2 regions of the Devosia sp. MDV22-iso42 genome follow, and region 2 is predicted to be linked to the other one. Evidence: predicted binding sites of a transcription regulator. Region 2 holds the regulator's gene; the other holds the start of a gene.
What was found. The regulator LexA, encoded in region 2, represses DNA repair genes until DNA is damaged. The targets are predictions, from matches to a motif close to TGTTCNNNNTGTGTTCNG.

Region 1 (10,101 bases), on a different contig from region 2:
CAGCGTGGTGGAGAGGGGGGGCAGCATGCGCCGGCCTGCCGGGTCAAGGCGGGACACGTCAGAGCATTGCACTCGTGGCGCCCCCCTCCACCGCCCGACGGGCGGTCCCCCTCCCCCGCAGGCGGGGGAGGATTGTCGACTGAGCGTGCAGAGATGGTTTCCTGCCTACTCGATCGGCGCCATGGGTGTGGTGCGCGGCATGCGGTTCCAGGCATCCAGCGCAGCAATCTTGTAGGCTTCGGCCAGCGTGGGATAATTGAAGGCGTTCTCGACGAAATAGTCCAGCGTGCCGCCCAGGTTGAGCACTGCCTGGCCGATATGGATCAGCTCGGTGGCGCCCTCGCCGACGATATGCGCGCCCAGCAGCTTGCGCGTCTTGAGCGAGAAGATCAGCTTCATCATGCCCGATTGCAGGCCCATGATATGGCCGCGCGAGGTCTCGCGGAAGCGCGCCACGCCACTCTCATAGGGGATGCCGCGCTGGCGCACTTCCTGCTCGGTAAGGCCGACCGTGGAGATTTCCGGCACGGCGTAGATGCCATAGGGGAAATATTCCGGCGCGGGCGGCATGGCCGCGCCACAGGCATGCAGGGCCGCGATGCGCCCCTGCTCCATGGAGGTCGAGGCCAAAGAGGGAAAGCCGATGACATCGCCGGCGGCATAGATGTTGCGGGTTGTGGTCTGGAAGGTCACCGGGTCAACCTTGAGCCGGCCGCGCTCGGCCGGGGTGATGCCGCAGTTCTCCAGTCCCAGGCCGGCCGTGGCGCCCGAGCGGCCGGCGGCATAGAGCAGCATGTCGGAGCGGATGGTGCGCCCGTCGGTCAGCGTCGCCACCGGCCAGCCCTGGGCATCGAGTTCGACCTTTTCCACCTTGGCGCCGAAGCGGATGGTCATGCCGCGCTTGCGCAGGTCATGGGTGAATTCCTCGATGATCTCACGGTCGATGAAATCGAGAATGGTGTCGCGGGGCTCGATGATGGTGACCGGTACGTCCAGCGCGGAAAAGATGGTGGCGTATTCGATGCCGATGACGCCGGCGCCCACCACGGTCAGGCTGCGCGGCACGCGCGGCTCGGCGACGAGGCTGTCGCTGTCGACCACGGAATGGTCGTTGAAGGGGATATTGGCCGGACGATGGGGTGTCGTGCCCACCGCGATGACGGCAAATTCGAAGCCGAACTTGTGTTCTTCCCCGCTCGGGTCGGTCACGCAGACATGGTTGGCATCGATGAAGCGGGCCATGCCGCCAAAGGTGCGCACGCCATTGCGGGCGAACTGATGCTCGAGCACCTCGATCTCGTGGTCCAGCGTCATACGCAGCCGGGCGCCGAGATCCTTGCCCTCGATGTCCTTCTTGACGCGATAGGACAGGCCGTAAAAGCCGCGCTCGCGCCAGCCGGACAGGTTCAGCACCGTCTCGCGCAGGGTCTTGGAGGGAATGGTGCCGGTATGCACCGAGACGCCGCCGAGCCGCAGGCGATCCTCGACCACCAGCACCGACCTGCCCAGCTTGGCGGCCTGGATGGCCGCACGGCGCCCGGCCGGGCCGCTGCCGATGACAACGAGATCAAACTTCTCCAAGCTTCTACCCCCGATTCGACGCGCAAACGCCTATCGAGGCACTGTGACACTGCCATTGCCGGCGAGGCAATGTGGCCCAGCGAAAGGCAGGCCTATAAGGGGCGCAGAGGCCATGCCTGCCGGTGCAGATACTTATCCCCGGGTCCACGGCCGCGCGCATAATGGCGTCCATCACCCCGCGCGGGCGGCCTGCAGGCGAACAGTGGTGGGGTGGGCCGGGTGGCGGTTTTGCCTCCTCCACAGGTTCCAAGTTCGGTTGCGACAGGGCGAGCGACCCCTAGAACCGGACAGTTCCAAAAACCGGCGCCCCGAGGCGGTTTCCGTCTCATTTTTTAACTTACCAGAGGCGGCAACCGCCTCGGGGCCCGTCCGTTTGATCACCGCGTTGCAGGCGGCGCTTCGGCACGGCTAATCGCCGCGCAGGACCTCGTCGATCTGGGGCAGGTTGTAGAAGGCGCGCACGATGTCCCAGCCCTCATCGGCCGTATCGACCACCGAGAACAGCTCGAGATCGCCCGGCGAGATGGTGCCGGCTTCGGCCAGGGCTTCCAGGTGGAGCACCTTGCCCCAGAACTCCTTGCCGAACAGCAGCAGGGGCACCCGGGCCATGCGGCCGGTCTGGATCAGGGTGAGGGTTTCAAAGAACTCGTCGAGCGTGCCGAAGCCGCCGGGGAAGACGGCGACGGCCCGCGCGCGCATCAGGAAGTGGATCTTGCGCGTGGCAAAATAGTGGAAATTGAAGCTCAGTTCGGGCGTCACATAGACATTGGGCGCCTGTTCATGCGGCAGCACCACATTGAAGCCTATCGAGGGTGCGCCGACATCGGTGGCGCCGCGATTGCCCGCTTCCATCACCCCGGGCCCGCCGCCGGTGACAACGACAAAATCCTTGTTGTCGAGGCTCTTGGCCGTCGCCGAGGCCAGCTGGGCGAAGCGGCGGGCCTCGTTGTAATAACGCGATGCCGCCTTGAGATTGGTGCGTTGCACCTCGTTCTTGGCGGCCCAGGCGTCCTTGCCCGGCTCGGGAATGCGCGCGCCGCCGAACAGCACGACCGTGGAATTGATGCCACGCTCGCGCAGGGTGAATTCGGGCTTGAGATATTCGAGCTGGAAGCGGATGCCGCGCGTATCTTCGGAGGTCAGAAACTCGTCATCGGCAAAGGCAAGACGGAAGGCCGACGATTCCGTCTGGGGCGTCCGGGGCGCAAGCTTGGCGGAAGCGATATCCTCCTTGGAGGTCCGCAGGGTGGTGGGGTGGCGCTTGGCCATGTAGACGTTTCTCCTGTGCTGTCGCCCCGTCTAGCCCAAGGTGGCAGGGATCGCAACGCAAGGCCCCGTGTCACAGTTTGCGCGCAGGCCTTGCCATGGGCGCAATAAATTCGCATATAGCGGCCGGGAGGTTGGCGCGGACGTGTTCCTCGCCAACCGGGTCAGGTCCGGAAGGAAGCAGCCCCAACGAGACCTTCACGGGTCGTTGCCAGCCTCCTACTTGCCACTATGATGGTCTGATGATCACAGGCAGATTCCCGAAGCTTGACCTAGAGGGGCACGATGGCTGACGCTACGACCTCGCCCTATCTCGTTCTCGCCCGCAAATACCGGCCGCGCGACTTCACCACCCTGGTCGGCCAGGATGCCATGGTGCAGACGCTGGGCAATGCGTTCACGCAGAACCGCATCCACCACGCCTTCATCCTGACCGGCGTGCGCGGCGTGGGCAAGACCACCACCGCCCGCATCCTGGCCCGCGCCTTCAACTATGAAGATGCCAGCGGCCCGCATCCCACGCTCGATCTCAGCGTCGAGGGCGAGCACTGCCGTGCCATTATCGAGGGTCGCCATGTCGACGTGATCGAGATGGACGCTGCCTCCAATACCGGTATCGGCGACATTCGCGAAATCATCGACTCGGTCAAATACGCCCCCTCATCGGCGCCCTACAAAGTCTATGTCATCGACGAAGTGCACATGCTCTCGACAGCGGCCTTCAACGGCCTGCTCAAGACGCTCGAAGAGCCGCCGCCCTATGTGAAGTTCATCTTTGCCACCACCGAAATCCGCAAGGTGCCGGTGACAATTTTGAGCCGCTGCATGCGCTTCGACCTGCGCCGCATCACGCCCGAGATCATGTCGGCCTATCTGCAATCGATCCTGGGCCAGGAAGGCATCACCTTCGAGCCGGAAGCACTGGCGATGATCGTGCGGGCCGGCGAAGGCTCGGCGCGCGACAATTTGAGCCTGCTCGATCAGGCTATCGCCCATGGCAATGGCACGGTAACGGCGGCGACGGTCAAGGCCATGCTCGGCCTGGGCGACCGGGCGCGGATCATCGATCTGTTCGAGGAGCTGATGGGCGGCCGGATCGGCGAGGCCATCGAAACGATGCGCAGCCTTTATGACATGGGCGCTGATCCGCAGACGCTGATTGCCGATCTGGCCGATTTCACCCATCTGGTGACGCGCATCAAGGTCGTGCCGGCCGCGGCCGACGACGTGTCGCTGACCCCGGACGAGCAGCGGCGCGGCGCCGAGCTGGCCGGCAAGCTGCCCATGCGGGCGCTGACGCGGGCCTGGCAGATCCTGTTCAAGGGACATGACGAGGTGGCGCGGGCTAATAATGGCCTGCAGGCCGCCGAGATGGCGCTGATCCGGCTGGCCTATGCCGCCGACCTGCCCAGCCCCGACGACCTGATTGCCAAGCTGGCCAACCAGCCGGCACCGGTGCCCAGCCAGCAATCGATGATGCCGCTGCCGCGCGGGCCGTCCGGCAGCCCGTCAGGCGGTTCTTCCGGCGGCGCGTCGGCCATGCGGGTGGAGCAGCCCCGGATCGTCGCCACCGAGGCCGTGGCCAGCCAGCCTGTCGTGCCGCAGGCGGTCATCGCGCCGGCTCTGGCTACGGTGGGCAGCTACAAGGAACTGATCGCCCTGGCCCAGGCGAAGCGCGATGTGCTGGTCAAGCTGGCGCTCGAAGGCTCGATGCGGCCGATCTCGTTCGAGCAGGGCCGCATAGAGGTGGCGCTGCTCGACGGCACTGATCCGGGCATCATCGCCACGCTCTCGGCGCGGCTGCAGCTCTGGACCGGCGAGCGCTGGCTGATCATGGTATCGTCCAAGCCCCCCGAAGGGCTGACGGTGCGCCAGGAAACAGAACAGCGTACCCAGGCTCATCATGCCGCCGCGCATGAGGATCCGCTGGTCAAGGCCATACTCGAGACATTTCCCGGGGCCAAGGTGGTCAACGTCAAGGTGCGCGATGACGCCGCCGTGGTCGATGAGGTTCCCCCGCCCCCACCCGAAGAGGACGACGAATGAAAGACATCATGGGTATGATGAAGGCCGCCAGCGAGATGAAAGGCAAGATGGAGGCCATGCAGGCCGAGCTTGCTGCGCTGGTTGTGGAAGGTCGCTCCGGCGGCGGCATGGTCACCGTGTCGCTGAGCGGCAAGGGAGAGATGAAGGGGCTCAAGATCGATCCGAGCCTGTTCAAGGAAGACGATGTCGAGGTACTCGAAGACCTGATCGTGGCCGCGCATAACGACGCCAAGGCCAAGAGCGAAGAAGAAATGCAGAAGCGCATGAAAGAGGTGACCGCCGGCCTGCCGATCCCGCCCGGGATGAGCCTGCCGTTCTGAGCCGTGACGCTCAACGTTAACAGTCTGCTAACCAATTCGAGCATGAGCTAGCGCAGCAATGGCCAATGGCGGACCCGAGATCGAACAGCTGATCCAGCTGCTGGCACGCCTGCCCGGGCTCGGGCCGCGCTCGGCCCGGCGGGCTGTCTTGCAGCTCATCAAGAAGAAAGAACAGCTGATGATCCCGCTGTCGGCAGCGCTGGATCGCGCCGTCGTGGCGGTGCGCAGCTGCGAGGTTTGCGGCAATATCGATACGGTCAGCCCCTGCACCATCTGCGCGGACCCGCGCCGCGCCGATAGCGGCATGCTGATCGTGGTCGAAGACGTCGCCGACCTCTGGGCGCTGGAACGGGCCGGGGTCGGCGCGGTGCGCTACCATGTGCTGGGCGGCGTGCTGTCGCCGCTGGATGGCGTGGGGCCCGACGACATCACCATCAACGAGCTGATCGCCCGGGCGCCCGACTACAGCGAGATCGTGCTGGCGGTCAATGCCACGGTGGAGGGCCAGACCACCGCCCATTACATCACCGATCGCCTGGCCGGATCGGCCGTCAAGATCACGCGCCTCGCCCATGGCGTGCCGATGGGCGGGGAGCTCGATTATCTCGATGAGGGGACGCTGAGCCAGGCGCTCAAGGCGCGTACCGCCATCTAGTCCGGCTGTATCAGGCGGCCTGTGCCAGGGGCGCGGTGCCACTGCTCAGCGTCGCGTAGCAGAGCCGCAGCTGCTCGATGCCATAGCCACAGGCGTCGATCCGGGTCGCGAGAAAATCAAAGCCACCGCGCCCGTCCTGGGAGCGAATTCCCGCTTCGACGACGCTATCGGCGAAGGCGTCACCCGCAGAGCCTACGAGCCCCAGGCAATGGGCAACCAGCGCCCCAGCGGAGCGGTCGGCCCGGGCACGGTCATAGAAACGGCGCTCCTCGATAACGAAGTATTTGCGTTCCGTGGTTTCGTTCGCCTTGTTCAAATTCGTCATCTTTTCCCCTGGGCCTTCTGGCCCTGCAGGGGCAAGATGGGAGCGCAAGTCTAACGGGCACTCACTGAAATCCGTACAATTGCACCGTTCGCATGCCGGCCACACCCATCCAAACAGCCCCGACCTGCCATTTAGATTCCGCGGAACAATAAAAGACAGACGCCATAGCGCGTTAATGTGGTTCATGGCGTGGTAACCCTGGCACCACGATTGACCAAGCTGCCTGGGCCCGGAATGGCATCGGGAAGGATCATCGGGCCAAGGCCGGGCTATGGGGGCAGCAAGGCGGCGACCGATCAGCGGTTCGCGGGCCCGTCGCGATCAGGCCAGATCGCCCGGCTCGTCGCCGACCAGGCGCAGGGTTGGCTCGGGCTTGTCCGCCCTGCCCTCGCCGCCTTCCCAGCCGGGCGGCATGATCTGGCTGGACTTGGCGCCAAGCTCGCGCAGCATTTCCACCTGGCGCACCATATTGCCCTTGCCTGTCGACAGCTGGCCCTTGGCCGCATCGAAGCTTGATCGCGCCTTGTCGAGATGACCATCAAGCTTGTCCATGGATCCGAGAAACCCCACGACCTTGTCGTAGAGCGCGCCGGCACGGCTGGCGATTTCCTCGGCATTGCGGTGACGCTTTTCGATGTCCCAGACATTGCGCACGGTGCGCAGCACGGTCATCAGCGTGGTCGGCGTGGTCAGCATGACACCCTGGCTCATGCCATATTCCACCAGCTTGGCATCGGCCTGGATGGCGGTCGCCAGCGCCGATTCGATGGGCACGAACATCATCACGTAGTCCATCTTGCTCTGGGCGTGACGCTGATAGGTCTTGTCGCCGAGCGTCTTGATGTGGCTGCGGATGGAGACGATATGGGCCTGAAGGAAGCGCCCCTTGGCGTCGTCCTCGCAATTGACATAGGCCTCGAAGGCCGTGAGCGAGACCTTGGAGTCGATGACCAGCCGGTCATTGTTGGGCATCAGCACCTCGACATCGGTGCGGACGCGGCTGCCGTCGTCGGCAGTATGGCTGGTCTGGGTGATGAACTCCTCACCCTCGCGCAGGCCGGAGCCTTCGAGAATGGTTGAGAGGATCATCTCGCCCCAGGCGCCCTGCGTCTGGGAATTGCCCTTGAGCGCACGCGTCAGGTTCTGCGCCTCGGTCGTGATCTGCAGATTGCTGGCCGCGAGGGCGCGGATCTGTTCGCCCATGGTAGCGCGGTCACGCAACAGTTCGCTCTGGAATTCGACAATCTTCTCGTTGAGCGGCTTGAGCAACACGTCGACCTGCTCGCGGTTCTGCCTGGAGAAGGTCTCGCTATGGCTCTTGAGCACCTCGCCGGCGATGGACTTGAATTCGTCCGTCATGCGCTGGCGCGCTTCGAGGAAGCGCTTGAGGTTCTCTTCATATTGCTTGGTCTGTTCGGCCATGCTGGCGCGCAGGCCGGCATTGTCGGCGCGCAGCGAGCTGGCCCTTTCGCGCTCGATGTCCAGCAGTTCCTCGCCGCGTTCGCGTTCCTGCGCCAGCTGATGGTCCAGCTCATGAATGCGGCTGTCACGCTCGCCGAGCTGGGTGAGAAAACTCGTGCGCAGCTGTTCGACGGCCTGCTGAGCGGCACGCTCCGCCCGTGCCGCGCTGGCGCGCACGGCGCCGAGCATGATCGTCCCCAGCAGAATAACGAGCAAAAGGGCGCCGAACAGGGCGGCGATGTGGAAGGTAACCGGCCAGTCGCCGAGCATAAAAATCACTGTGTCCATGGGCGGAGTCTAGCCGATTCGGTGCGTTCCTGTAATGTTCTGAGCAGCAGGCGCCAGCGGACCAGTGCCACAAGAGTTGACCTCAAGCGCGGAAATACCATATCGAGGGGCACTTCCCCTATTGCCGGACCTCAACCATGGCCATCCGCCCCATTCTTGTCATTCCCGATGCACGCCTGCGGGCCGTTACCGATCCGATCATCGAGGTGGATGACGAGATCAAGGCGCTGGCCGCCGACATGCTCGAGACCATGTATGACGCGCCGGGCATTGGCCTGGCCGCGCCGCAGATCGGGGTGATGAAGCGCATCGTGGTGATGGATCTGGCCGGCGAGGACGAGACCCCGACGCCGCTGGTGATGATCAATCCGGAGATCACCCATTTCGGCGAGCAGATGCAGGTGACCGAGGAAGGCTGCCTGTCTATTCCCGAGCTCTATTACGAGGTCGAGCGCCCCAATGAGGTCACGGTGAAATATACCGATCTTGAAGGCAAGGAAGTCACCACCGAGGCCGAGGGCAAGCTGGCCGTGTGCATCCAGCATGAGCTCGATCACCTCGATGGCGTGCTCTACATCGACTATCTCAGCCGCCTCAAGCGCGACCGGGTGATCAAGAAGTTCGAAAAGGCCGCCAAGCGCGCTGCCGGCTAGCCCCGCCTCAAGCGGATCGCTCAACAAGGATAATCTGCCGCATGCGCGTCGTCTTCATGGGTACGCCCGAATTTTCCGTGCCGACGCTGACCGAGATCGTCTCGAGCGGGCATGAGGTCGTGGCGGTCTATACCCGCGCGCCCAAGCCGGCCGGACGTGGGCAGGAAGAGCGCAAGTCGCCCGTGCACCTGGCGGCTGAGGGCTTCGGCCTGCCGGTATTCACGCCGCGTTCGCTCAAGGGCGAGGCCGAGCAGATCGTGTTTGCCAGCCATGATGCCGATGTTGCGGTGGTGGTCGCCTATGGCCTGCTGCTGCCCAAGCCGATCCTGGAGGCGCCGCGGCTGGGTTGCCTCAACCTGCATGGCTCGCTGCTGCCGCGCTGGCGCGGTGCTGCCCCGATCCAGCGGGCGATCATGGCGGGCGACCGCCAGACCGGCGTGCAGGTCATGCAGATGGAAGAAGGCCTCGATACCGGGCCGATCGGGCTGGGCGAGGTCATCGCCATCGGCCCGGACATGACGGCCGGCGAGTTGCACGACACCATGATGGTGGTGGGTGCCGACCTGATGGGGCGGGCCTTTGCCGCGCTGGAGCGCGGCAGCCTGCAGTTCACCCCGCAGACCGAAGACGGCGCCGTCTACGCCAAAAAGATCGAAAAGGCCGAGGGCCGGATCGACTGGTCACGGCCGGCAAGCGAGGTGCACAATCACATTCGTGGCCTGTCGCCCTTTCCCGGCGCCTGGTTCGAGATCGAACTGGGTGGCAAGCCGGTACGGGTCAAGGCGCTGCGCTCGACAATGAGCGACGGCTCGGCGGCGGCCGGCACAGTGCTGGACAATCTGACGATTGCCTGCGGGACCGGCGCCGTGCGGCTGACCCAGGTGCAGCGCGAGGGCAAGGGCGCCATGGATGGCGCCACCTTCCTGCGCGGCGCCGGACAATTGCCACCAGCCGTTGCCTGACCATGCCGCGCTACAAGCTTACAATCGAATATGACGGGACCCCGTTTGCCGGCTGGCAGCGGCAGAAGACCCATCCGAGCGTGCAGCAGGCACTCGAGGAAGCGATCTGGCGGATGTCCGGCGAGAGCGTGACGCTGCAGGCGGCCGGCCGCACCGATGCCGGTGTGCATGCGCTGGGCCAAGTAGCCCATGTCAATCTTAGCAAGCCCTGGGAGCCATTGCGCATCCGCGAGGCGCTAAACTTTCACCTGCGGCCCAATACGGTCGGGGTGATTGCGGTCGAAGCCGTAGACGAGAGCTTTGAAGCCCGCTTCTCCGCCACGGCCCGCCACTACGAATACCGCATCCTCAACCGGCGCGCCCCGCCGGTGCTGGAGCGCAACCATATCTGGCATGTGGCCAAGCCGCTCGATGCCGACATCATGGGCCGGGCGGCCGGGATGATCCTGGGGCTGCATGACTTTACCACCTTCCGCTCCTCGGAGTGCCAGGCCAAGTCGCCGCTGCGGACGCTGGATGTGCTGGATGTAAGGCGGGAGGGCGA
Region 2 (10,101 bases):
TCAGACCTGGGGCACCCGCCTGTGGATCTGGCGCTTCGGCGACTATGTCGGCAGCGACGAGTTCGGCAACCAGTACTATCAGGACAAGAAGGCCGACCGGCGCTATGTGACCTATGCCGGTCCCGCCGACGCCTCCACCATCGGCAATGGCTGGCATGGCTGGATGCATCACCGCACCGACGTGGTCCCCACCAAGGCCAATTACGTGGCCAAGAGCTGGGAACTGCCGCACCAGGAAAACCTGACCGGCACGGCGGCAGCCTATCGTCCCGATGGCAGCCTGCTCAACAAGGGCGAGCGCCCGCGCGTCACCGGGGATTATGACGCCTGGTCGCCTGAATAGAGCCGGCGCCTTGCGCCATCCCCGTTTTCTGCGCCGCACAATACTGGCGCTGCCGGTGCTGGCAGCGTCCGTTTCTGCTGGCCTGGTGGCTCCCGCCCAGGCACAGCCGATTGCCAATCCGGTGGCGGCCTTTGCCGGGCTCGACAAGATTACCGGCCGCATCACCCGCTTTGACGTCTATATCGACGAGACCGTGCTGTTCGGCGCGCTCGAGATCACCCCGCGCGCCTGTTACAGCCATCCGGTCACCGAAGCGCAGCGCGTTTCGGCCTTTCTCGAGGTCGACCAGCGCAGCCTGACCGGCACGTCCAAGCGCATCTTTACCGGCTGGATGTTTGCCGACAGCCCGGCGCTCAATGCCGTGGACCACGCCGTCTATGATGTGTGGCTGGTCGAGTGCAAGACCAGCACCGATATCCCGCCGCCCGACGCACGGGACTGATCAGCGCGCCGGGCTGAGGTGCTCGTGCACGATCTGCCATCGGCCTGCTTTGTTGGCCAGCACCGTGGTGCCTCGACCCGAGCCGGATTGGTACTCACCATCAATCATTGCCTGCCAGTGGAACGCATAGATGCAGCTGGCAGCGGTATCCCCCACAGCAATCCAGCGCAGCGACTCAATCCAGTACAGCTCATCGGCCAAGGCGCCCCAAGTTGCTTCGAAAGCGGCCTGAATTGCGGCAATACCGCGATGGGATCCATCGCTGAACCAGAAGACCGCATCTGCATCGATCAAAGGCGCGACGTCGGCAAATTGGTGCGTATTGATACGCTCGGCATAGTCCGCCATTACCATGGCCGCATCCGGCATGGGCGCAGCGTCGATATGGCGGACCACATCGAGGGCACGCACGAAGCTGGGATGCCAGTCCTCGCTCGGCACTGCGTCGAGGGACCACCAAAAGAAGTCAAACTTCTTCCCGCCATCATCCTGGGCAAAGAACGACCAGTGTTCCGGTAAATCGGGGCACTGCACTTGGACAAAATGCCAGAGCTGCCCGGCCATTATCGTCGAGCTGGAGCAGGCGAGGGCGCCTGAAACACTTTCCGCGACCCCGGACTCTTCGGCCAATTCGCGCAAGGCTCCAGCGACCGCTGTCTCTCCACGTTCCCGGGTGCCCTTGACCACCTGTATGCCGGCCTGCGGATGACGAAAAACCAGAACCTCCCGAGCCCCGGTCGCTCCCCGAAGAATGACCGGACAGAGCTTCTCGAGAAGGCGCTCAGCCATCAATATTTCCGCAGCAGGCCTACCAGGCGGCCCTGGATCTTGACGCGGTCAGGCGGGAAGATGCGGGTTTCATAGGCCGGGTTGGCGGCTTCGAGCGCTACCGTATTGCCCTTGCGGCGCAGGCGCTTGAGCGTGGCTTCTTCATCATCCACGAGAGCGACGATGATCTCGCCGGTGCTGGCTGCGTCCTGCTTCTTGATCAAGACGGTGTCGCCATCAAAAATGCCGGCATCGATCATGGAATCGCCACGCACTTCGAGCGCGTAGTGTTCACCGCTGCCCAGCATTTCAGGCGGGACCATGATGGTGTGGGAATGGTTCTGGATGGCCTCGATGGGCGTACCGGCCGCGATGCGGCCCATGACCGGAATGGCGATCGGCCTGGCATAGTCCTCGGCCGCCGACATGCGCGAGGGGGGACTGGCCACCTTGCCCAGATTGCCCTCGATGACCGAGGGCTCGAAGCGCGCCTTGCGACCGCCCAGCGAGGGGTTCATGGAATCGGGGAGCTTGACCACTTCGAGCGCCCGGGCCCGGTTGGGCAGGCGACGAATGAAGCCGCGCTCCTCAAGTGCGGTGATCAGGCGATGGATGCCCGATTTGGAGGCCAGATCCAGCGCATCCTTCATCTCGTCGAAGGAGGGCGGAATGCCGCTTTCCTTCATCCGTTCGTGGATGAACATCAACAGCTCGTGTTGTTTGCGCGTGAGCATGGGCCCCTCGGGATTAGAATCGGAACATAGACAGAACGACTATAGGTGTTCCGGTTGTGTTCTGCAATATCCCATGCGCGGCCCCGTCGGAACCTAGAAGGCGTCGATGCTGAGAGCCGTGGCCATGGTGCCGCTGGCCTGGCCGGGATCGTTTTCCGGCTGGATGATCAGCATGTCGGCATGGGCCAGCGAAGAGGTATGGCCGCTATCGGTCTGGGCGATCGGCAGCAGGAGCGGCCCGGTGGCGCTGTGGAGCAGTCGGGCCCGCATGAAGTGGCGGCGCGCCGTGTTGGCCGGGGTCGGGGCGGCCAAAGGCAGGCGCCAGTTGCCGGGTTCGGCATGGCCCAGCCAGGCGCGCAGGGCCGGCTTGATGAAGACGATGGCGGTGACCATGGCCGAGACGGGATTGCCCGGCAGGCCAAAGACCAGGGTCTTGCCGCGGGTGCCGAACATCAACGGCTTGCCTGGCCGCATGTTGATTTTCCAGAAGTCCAGCGTCACGCCGAGCTCAAGCAGGATTTCCTGGACGATATCATGATCGCCGACGCTGGCGCCGCCGGTGGTGATCAGGATGTCGGGTTCATCGGCAAAGACAGCAACAAGCTTTGCCCGCAGCTGATCCCGGTCGTCGCGGGCAATGCCGTGATCGGTGACGGTCTGGGCATAGGGGGCCAGGAGCGGCGCGAGGCCGAAGCTGTTGGAGGCGATGATCTGGTCGGGGGCCAGCACGGCGCCGGGCAGTTCAAGCTCATCGCCGGTGGCCAGCAGCGCCAGGCGCGGCCGCCGGGCGACGGTGAGGGCAGGGGCATTGGCCGCGGCGGCGACGGCCAGCTGCATTGGCGTCAGTCGCGTGCCGGGCTCGACCAGGGTCTGCCCATTAGCAAAATCATTGCCCTTGGCCCTTATGCTGCGGCCCGGCGGCGGCGTGCTGGAAAAGCGTACCAGATTGCCCTCGACCATGGCGTCTTCCTGCATGATCACCGCATCGGCGCCGGGTGGTACCGGGGCACCGGTAAAGATGCGGACGGTCTGGTCGGGACCGACCGAGCCGGCAAAGCCGGCGCCGGCCTGCGAGGTGCCGATGATGCTGAGGGCATGGCCCGGAACGATGTCGGCCGCGCGCACGGCATAGCCGTCCATGGCGCTGGCAGGAAAGGGCGGCTGGTCATGCGTCGCGACGATGGGCGCAAACAGCACCCGGCCGGCGGCTTCGGCCAAAGGCGCGCTCTCGCCAGTCGGTGCCGGTACGCGGGCCAGGATGGCGGCAATGGCGGCCTCGACCGGAAGCAGGCTCATGCGCGGACGAAGTCGCCGGAGGCACCGCCCGATTTCTCCAGCAGGCAGAGGTCGGTGACGACCATGGCGCGATCAATGGCCTTGGCCATGTCGTAGAGGGTCAGCGCCGCGGTCGAGGCGGCGATCAGCGCCTCCATTTCCACCCCGGTTGGGCCGGTGGTTTCGGCGCTAGCCAGAATCAGGATGGCGTCTTCGCCAAACTCGGAAATCTCGATGGCGACCTTGGTCAGGGCGATCGGGTGGCAGAGCGGGATCAGCTCGGACGTCTTCTTGGCGGCCATGATGCCGGCAATGCGGGCCACGGCCAGGGCGTCGCCCTTGTTGAGCCCGCCGGCCATGATGGTGGCAATGGTCTGGGGCTGGCCGACCAGCCTTGCCTGGGCCACGGCGCGCCGGCGCGTTGCCGGCTTGTCGCCGATATCGACGATATGGGCCTCGCCCCGGTCGTTGAGATGGGTGAGTTCGCTCGCCATCAGGCGGGGGCTCCGACGGTGCCATGGAGCAAGGCCCGGGTGGCGGCGGCGACATCGTCGTGCCGCATCAGGCTTTCGCCGACGAGGAAAGTGCCGATGCCGGCATCGTGGTTGAGCTTGACCAGGCTGGCGTGGTCGAGGATGCCGCTCTCGCTGACCAGAAAGGTGCCCTTGGGCACGCCCACGGCCAGGTTGACCGAGGTATCCAGCGTCGTCTCGAAGGTGCGCAGGTTGCGGTTGTTGATGCCGATGAAAGTGGCGCCCAGGGCCAAGGCGCGATCCAGTTCGAGCTGGTCATGCACCTCCACCAGCGCGTCCATCTTCCACTCCTCGGCGGCGTCGAGCAGGTAGCGCGCCACGTCGTCGCCGACGGCGGCCAGGATGATCAGGATACAGTCGGCGCCCCAGGCGCGGGCCTCGGCGACCTGATAGGTTTCGAACAAAAAGTCCTTGCGCAGCACCGGCAGGCTGACGGCAGCGCGGGCTTCGATGAGGAAGCGCGGCGAGCCCTGAAAGCTCGGCCGGTCGGTCAGCACGGAGAGGCAGGCCGCGCCGCCCTGCTCATAGGCGCGGGCAATGGCGGCTGGGTCGAAATCGGCGCGGATCAGGCCCTTGGACGGGCTGGCCTTCTTGACCTCGGCGATGAGGGCAAACTCGTCATTGGCCCGCTTGGCCTTGAGCGCGCGCAGAAAGCCGCGGGTCGGCGTCTGGTCATGCGCCTGGGCCACCACTTCGGCCCAGGGCCGCATGGCTTTGGCGGCGGCGATTTCCTCGCGCTTATAGATTTCGATCTGCTTGAGAATGTCGCTCATTGCTGCCGTCCGTTCGATACCGCCACGAGGCGGGCGAGTGTGTCTTTGGCCTTGCCGCTGTCGATGGCGTCGCGCGCCAGGGCAATGCCGTCCTCGATGCTGGTTACCTTGTCGGCGACCAGCAGGGCGGCGCCGGCATTGAGCAGCACGGTGTCGCGATAGGCGCCCGGGGCGCCGTCAAACAAAGCCAGCATGGCGGCGGCATTGTCGGCCGGGTCGCCACCCAGCAGATCCTTTGGATCGGTCAGCGACAGGCCCACCTGTTCGGGATGCAGCTCGAAGCTGCGCAGGTCGCCATTGGCGATCTGGGCCACGAAATTGGGGCCCGAGGTCGAGAGCTCGTCCAGTCCCTCGCTCGAGTGCACCACCCAGGCCTTGATGGCGCGGTTGGCCAGCAGAGCGGCGGCCACGGGTTCGACCCATTCCTGGGCGTAGACGCCCAGCAGATAGCGTCGCACGCCGGCCGGGTTTGACTGCGGCCCGAGCAGGTTGAATAGGGTGCGCACGCCCAGTTCGGCGCGGGCGGGACCGACATGGCGCATGGCGGGATGGTGGCTGGGGGCAAACATGAAGCCGATGCCGGCTTTGGCGATGGTGTTGCCGATTTGCTCGGGCGTCAGGTCGAGCTTGACGCCCAGGGCTTCGAGTACCTGCGAGGCGCCCGAACGCGAGGAGAGGGCCTTGTTGCCGTGCTTGGCCACCGGGACACCGGCGGCCGCGACGACCAGGGCCGTGCTGGTGGAGATATTAAGGCTGCCGAGCCCGTCGCCGCCGGTGCCGACAATGTCGATGGCGCCATCGGGGGCGATGACCGGCACCATTTTCTCGCGCAGGATGGAAACGGCGGCGGCGATTTCGCCGACGGTCTCGCCCTTGATGCGCATGCCCATCAGGAAGGCGCCGATCTGGCTGGGCGTGGCCTCACCGGCCATCAGGATGCGCATGACGTCGCGCATCTCTTCGCCGGTGAGGTCCTTGCCGTCGGCAATCTTGCTTAGTGCCTGCTTGATATCCATCACGCGGCTCGCTGCTGGTTGAAGTCGCGGGCGAGGTTGAGAAAGTTCTGCAGCAGAGCATGGCCATTCTCGGAGGCAATGCTTTCGGGGTGGAACTGCACGCCATGCAAAGGCAGGGTGCAATGCTGCATACCCATGATCAGGCCGTCATCGGTGGTGGCGGTGACTTCGAGCGTGGGGGGAAGGGTGTCCTGCTTGACGATCAGGGAGTGATAGCGCGTGGCCTCGAAATCATTGTTGAGGCCGCGGAACAGGCCCTTGCCAGTGTGGTGGATTTTTGAGGTCTTGCCATGCACCAGATGGGGCGCGCGGATGACGTCGCCGCCCATGGCCTGACCGATGGCCTGATGGCCCAGGCACACGCCCAGGATGGGGATCTCGGCCTGGAAGCGCTCGATCAGCGCCAGGCAAATGCCGGCCTCATTGGGCGTGCAGGGACCGGGCGACAGCACGATGGCCTGCGGCGCCATGGCGGCGATCTCATCAAGGGTAATCTTGTCGTTACGCATGACGGTGATGTCGGCGCCGAGTTCGCCCAGGAAATGGACGAGATTGTAGGTAAAGCTGTCGTAATTATCGATGACGAGGGTCTTGGTCATTGGGCCTGTCCCTGAAAGCTGGTTGGGGTGAACTGGTTCAGCACCAGCCCCGCCATCGCATTCCCACTGTGCCTCTGCGTGTCATTGCCCGATCCTCGCCTCGCCAGCATAGCGTAGCGCTTCCTCGGCGGCGCTGAAAAGGGCACGTGCTTTGTTTTCGCATTCCATCTGCTCGAGTTCGGGCACGCTGTCGGCGACAATGCCGGCGCCGGCCTGCACATGCAGCTTGCCATCCTTGATGATGGCGGTGCGCAGCACGATGCAGGTATCCATGGTGCCGTCGGCGCCGAAATAGCCGACGCAGCCGCCATAGATGCCGCGGCGCGAGCTCTCGAGCTCGTCGATGATCTCCATGGCCCGCACCTTTGGTGCGCCCGAGACGGTGCCGGCCGGGAAGCCGGCCGAGAGGGCGTCGACAAAGTCATATTGCGGATCAAGCACGCCCACCACATTGGAGACGATGTGCATGACGTGGGAATAGTATTCGAGGAAGAACTTGTCGGTCACCTTGACCGTACCGATCTTGGCGACGCGGCCGACATCGTTGCGGCCGAGGTCGAGCAGCATCAGGTGTTCGGCCAGTTCCTTGGGGTCCGATAGCAGTTCGGCGGCCAGCTCGGCATCGCGGGTCGGCGTGGCGCCGCGCTTGCGGGTGCCGGCAATGGGGCGAATGGTCACTTCGCCATCCTGCACCCGGACCAGGATTTCCGGGCTCGAGCCGGCAATGGCAAAGCCGCCGAAATCGAGGAAATACATATAGGGGCTGGGATTGGTGCGGCGCAGGGCGCGATAGAGCGCCGTCGGCGGCAGGCTGAAATCGGCCGAGAAGCGCTGGCTCAGCACGACCTGGAAGATATCGCCGGCGGTGATGTAGTCCTTGGCCCGGGCGACCATGGCGAAATAGGCGTCTTTGGACGTATTGCTGGTGACGGCGATGGTCTGCAGGTCGGGCAGAGCCGGGGTCGTCGGCATGGCCCGGCCCAAGCGGGCAATGGCGTCGTCGATGCGGCTGCGGGCGGCCTCATAGGCCTGGCGGGCCGAAACCCCGGTACGCACATAGACCGGGGCGGTGAGGTAAAGCTCGTCCTTGAGCGTGTCGAAAATGGCCAGCAGCGAGGGGCGCATCAGCACCGCCTCAGGGGTCTGCAGATGGTCCGGATTGCTGTTGGGCAGCACTTCCATGTAGCGGACCATGTCATAGCCGAGATAGCCGTAGACGCCGGCGGACTGGGGCGGCAGGCCGGCCGGGACCTCGATCTTGCTGTCGGCCACCAGCGCCCGCAGGGCATCGAGCGGCAGGGCCGTGACCGGCTCGAATCGGTTGTCGTCAAGCTGGGCCGAGCGGTTGATCGCGGCCGATCCGGCCTCGACCTTGAGGATCACGTCCGGCTGGGTGCCGATGATCGAATAGCGGCCGCGCACCGTGGCGTCCTGCACCGATTCGAGCAGGAAGGTGTTGCGACGGCCCTCGGCCAGCTTGAGATAGGTGCCGACCGGCGTTTCGAGATCGGCCACGATGCGCCGCCAGACGATCTGCGATTTCCCGGCCTCATAATGGTCAGAGAAGCGCTGAAAATCGTCGTCCATCGGGATCGTGTCCAGTTAGGTCTTCGTTGCGGAACGGCCCTAGAGGCCGGTGTCGAGGGTCTGCTGCAGGGCCTGCTGGTTGATACGCAGGCCGGCGTCGTCGCGGATGGCGGTGACGAATTCGCCGTAGAGCCCGACGCGGGCCTCGTTTTCGAGGCTGGCCTGTGCATCGGTGGCGAGCGACGTGGCGGCGGGCAGGATATCGACCACCTGGAAGACGATATGCTCGCCCGCCTGGTTCTGCACGGCGTCATGGTGCGTCTCGTCGCCGGCAAAGGCAGCACCGGCCACGACGTCGTCGATGCTGGAATCCGGCGCGCCGAAGCGGGTGAACGGGGCGCTGAGCTGGGGGAACACATTGTAGCCGGCGGCCACGTCGGCAATGGGCGTGCCGGCGTCGAGCTTGGCCAGGGCCGCGGCGCTGGCGGCCAGCAGGGCATCGTTGATGCGCTGGGCGGTCAGGTCTGCGGCGACCGCGTCGCGGACTTCCTCGAGCGTCTGATCGCGGGCCGGGGAGATGGCGGTGAGGTCGAAATAGAGATTGCCGCTGCCGGCCAGCGGGAGCGCTGCGGTCAGCTGGCCCTGCTCGGCGCGGAAGATGGCCTGGCTGACGCGGCTGGCGTCTTCGGGGGCCAGATCGGGCAGCACGCTCAGTTCGGCGCCACTGGCGCTGACATCGGCCTCGTAAAGGTCGAGACCGAAGCGCTCGGCGATTTCGGGCAGCGGCCGGAAGGCGGCGCGCAGCTCTTCGACCTGGTCCTGGACCTCAGCGATCTCGTTGCGGGCTTCAGCGCGGGCCAGGCTGTCGGCAATCTGCGCCCGGGCTTCTTCGAGGCTCGGCACGCCGCCGGCTTCGATGGCCGAGACGTGAACCGCACGCTTGCCGGCGACGCCGTCGATGATGGCGAAGTCGCCATTGGCGAGGGCGAAGGCGGCCGTGGCGAGATTGGCATCATTGATGTCGCTCTGGGCCAGATTGCCCAGATCGGTCGGGGTCAGCGCATTGTCGGCAAGCAGCGTTTCGAACGGGGTGCCGGCGGTCTTGCCCGCCTCGAAGGCGGCGACCTGGGCGTCGTTGAGCACGACCTGCTGGATGGTGCGGCGCTCCGGCTTGTTCAGGCTGGCCTTGGTGCGCTCATATTCGGCCGCAATGGCAGCGTCGTCGATGGTCTTGCTGGCGGCCAGATCGGCGGGCGACAGGCGCAGCATCTGGACGGTGCGCGTCTCGACGGTGCGGAACTCGGCCTGGTGCTCGGCCAGATAGGCGACCAGTTCGGCCTCGGTGGGTTCGGCGGGCGTTTCGATATTGGTCTCGCCCAGCACGAAATAATCGATGGTGCGCTGGTCGGCAACATAGCGGTTGATCAGCTCAGCGGCCGTGGCGGGCAGGGCGGTATCGGCGAACAGGCTCAGGATCAGCTGCTCGCGGCGCGCGGCATTGCCCTGGTCCTCGAAATATTCAGCTTCCGTCAGGCCGCTCTGGCGCAGCACCTGGGTGAAGGTGGAGGGATCAAAGGCGCCCAGCGTGCCCTGGAAGGACGGATCGGCGCGCAGCATCTCGCTCAGTTTCTGCTCGGAGACACCCAGGCCAAAGCGGTCGGCAAGTTGGTCGAGAGCGGCGTCCTGGGCCAGGTTTTGCAGCACCATGGAGGGAATGCCCAGATTGATGGCCTGCTCGGCGGTCGGCAGCGAGCCCAGTTGCTGGGCCACCTGGTTGATCTGTCCCTGATAGGCGCGCAGGAAGGTGCGCGAGCTGATCTCGGCATCGCCGACGCGGGCCACCGTGCTGGAGCCCAAATCGGTAATGACGTTGTTGATGCCGAATCCGGCTACACCAACCAGCAGGAACGCCCCCAGGATCTTGCCGGGCCAGGATTTCGCGAAAAGACGCAAACTATCGAGCATTTCAGACGTTCCGTTCAGAGACTTGCGCTTTACCGCATGTGCGGCCGAGCATTAGTAATCCATATCGACAGCCGGGGTTAGGGCAAAGCCCGTCCCGGTGCAAGAGGCAGGAGTAGCATAGAGTGA

Region 1: a site for LexA is predicted at 7,967-7,984, ahead of AC4NN3_RS13635 (DNA recombination protein RmuC). Genes of this name have one in related genera too.

The regions. Positions count from the first base shown of each region.
Region 1 covers NZ_JBZVWR010000011.1:41,396-51,496, forward strand. The annotation lists gene sthA (Si-specific NAD(P)(+) transhydrogenase) at 166-1,581, opposite strand; gene AC4NN3_RS13605 (LOG family protein) at 1,990-2,850, opposite strand; RNA gene ffs (signal recognition particle sRNA small type) at 2,976-3,071, shown strand; gene AC4NN3_RS13615 (DNA polymerase III subunit gamma/tau) at 3,133-4,893, shown strand; gene AC4NN3_RS13620 (YbaB/EbfC family nucleoid-associated protein) at 4,890-5,213, shown strand; gene recR (recombination mediator RecR) at 5,272-5,868, shown strand; gene AC4NN3_RS13630 (ATPase inhibitor subunit zeta) at 5,879-6,193, opposite strand; gene AC4NN3_RS13635 (DNA recombination protein RmuC) at 6,515-7,942, opposite strand; gene def (peptide deformylase) at 8,080-8,595, shown strand; gene fmt (methionyl-tRNA formyltransferase) at 8,637-9,557, shown strand; gene truA (tRNA pseudouridine(38-40) synthase TruA) at 9,560-10,101, shown strand, end outside.
Region 2 covers NZ_JBZVWR010000006.1:459,793-469,893, forward strand. The annotation lists gene AC4NN3_RS03895 (NADH:ubiquinone oxidoreductase subunit NDUFA12) at 1-343, shown strand, start outside; gene AC4NN3_RS03900 (DUF2155 domain-containing protein) at 321-785, shown strand; gene AC4NN3_RS03905 (DUF4440 domain-containing protein) at 786-1,574, opposite strand; gene lexA (transcriptional repressor LexA) at 1,574-2,287, opposite strand; gene AC4NN3_RS03915 (molybdopterin molybdotransferase MoeA) at 2,381-3,583, opposite strand; gene moaC (cyclic pyranopterin monophosphate synthase MoaC) at 3,580-4,056, opposite strand; gene trpC (indole-3-glycerol phosphate synthase TrpC) at 4,056-4,868, opposite strand; gene trpD (anthranilate phosphoribosyltransferase) at 4,865-5,887, opposite strand; gene AC4NN3_RS03935 (anthranilate synthase component II) at 5,884-6,483, opposite strand; gene trpE (anthranilate synthase component I) at 6,565-8,070, opposite strand; gene AC4NN3_RS03945 (peptidylprolyl isomerase) at 8,110-9,975, opposite strand; gene tpiA (triose-phosphate isomerase) at 10,098-10,101, shown strand, end outside.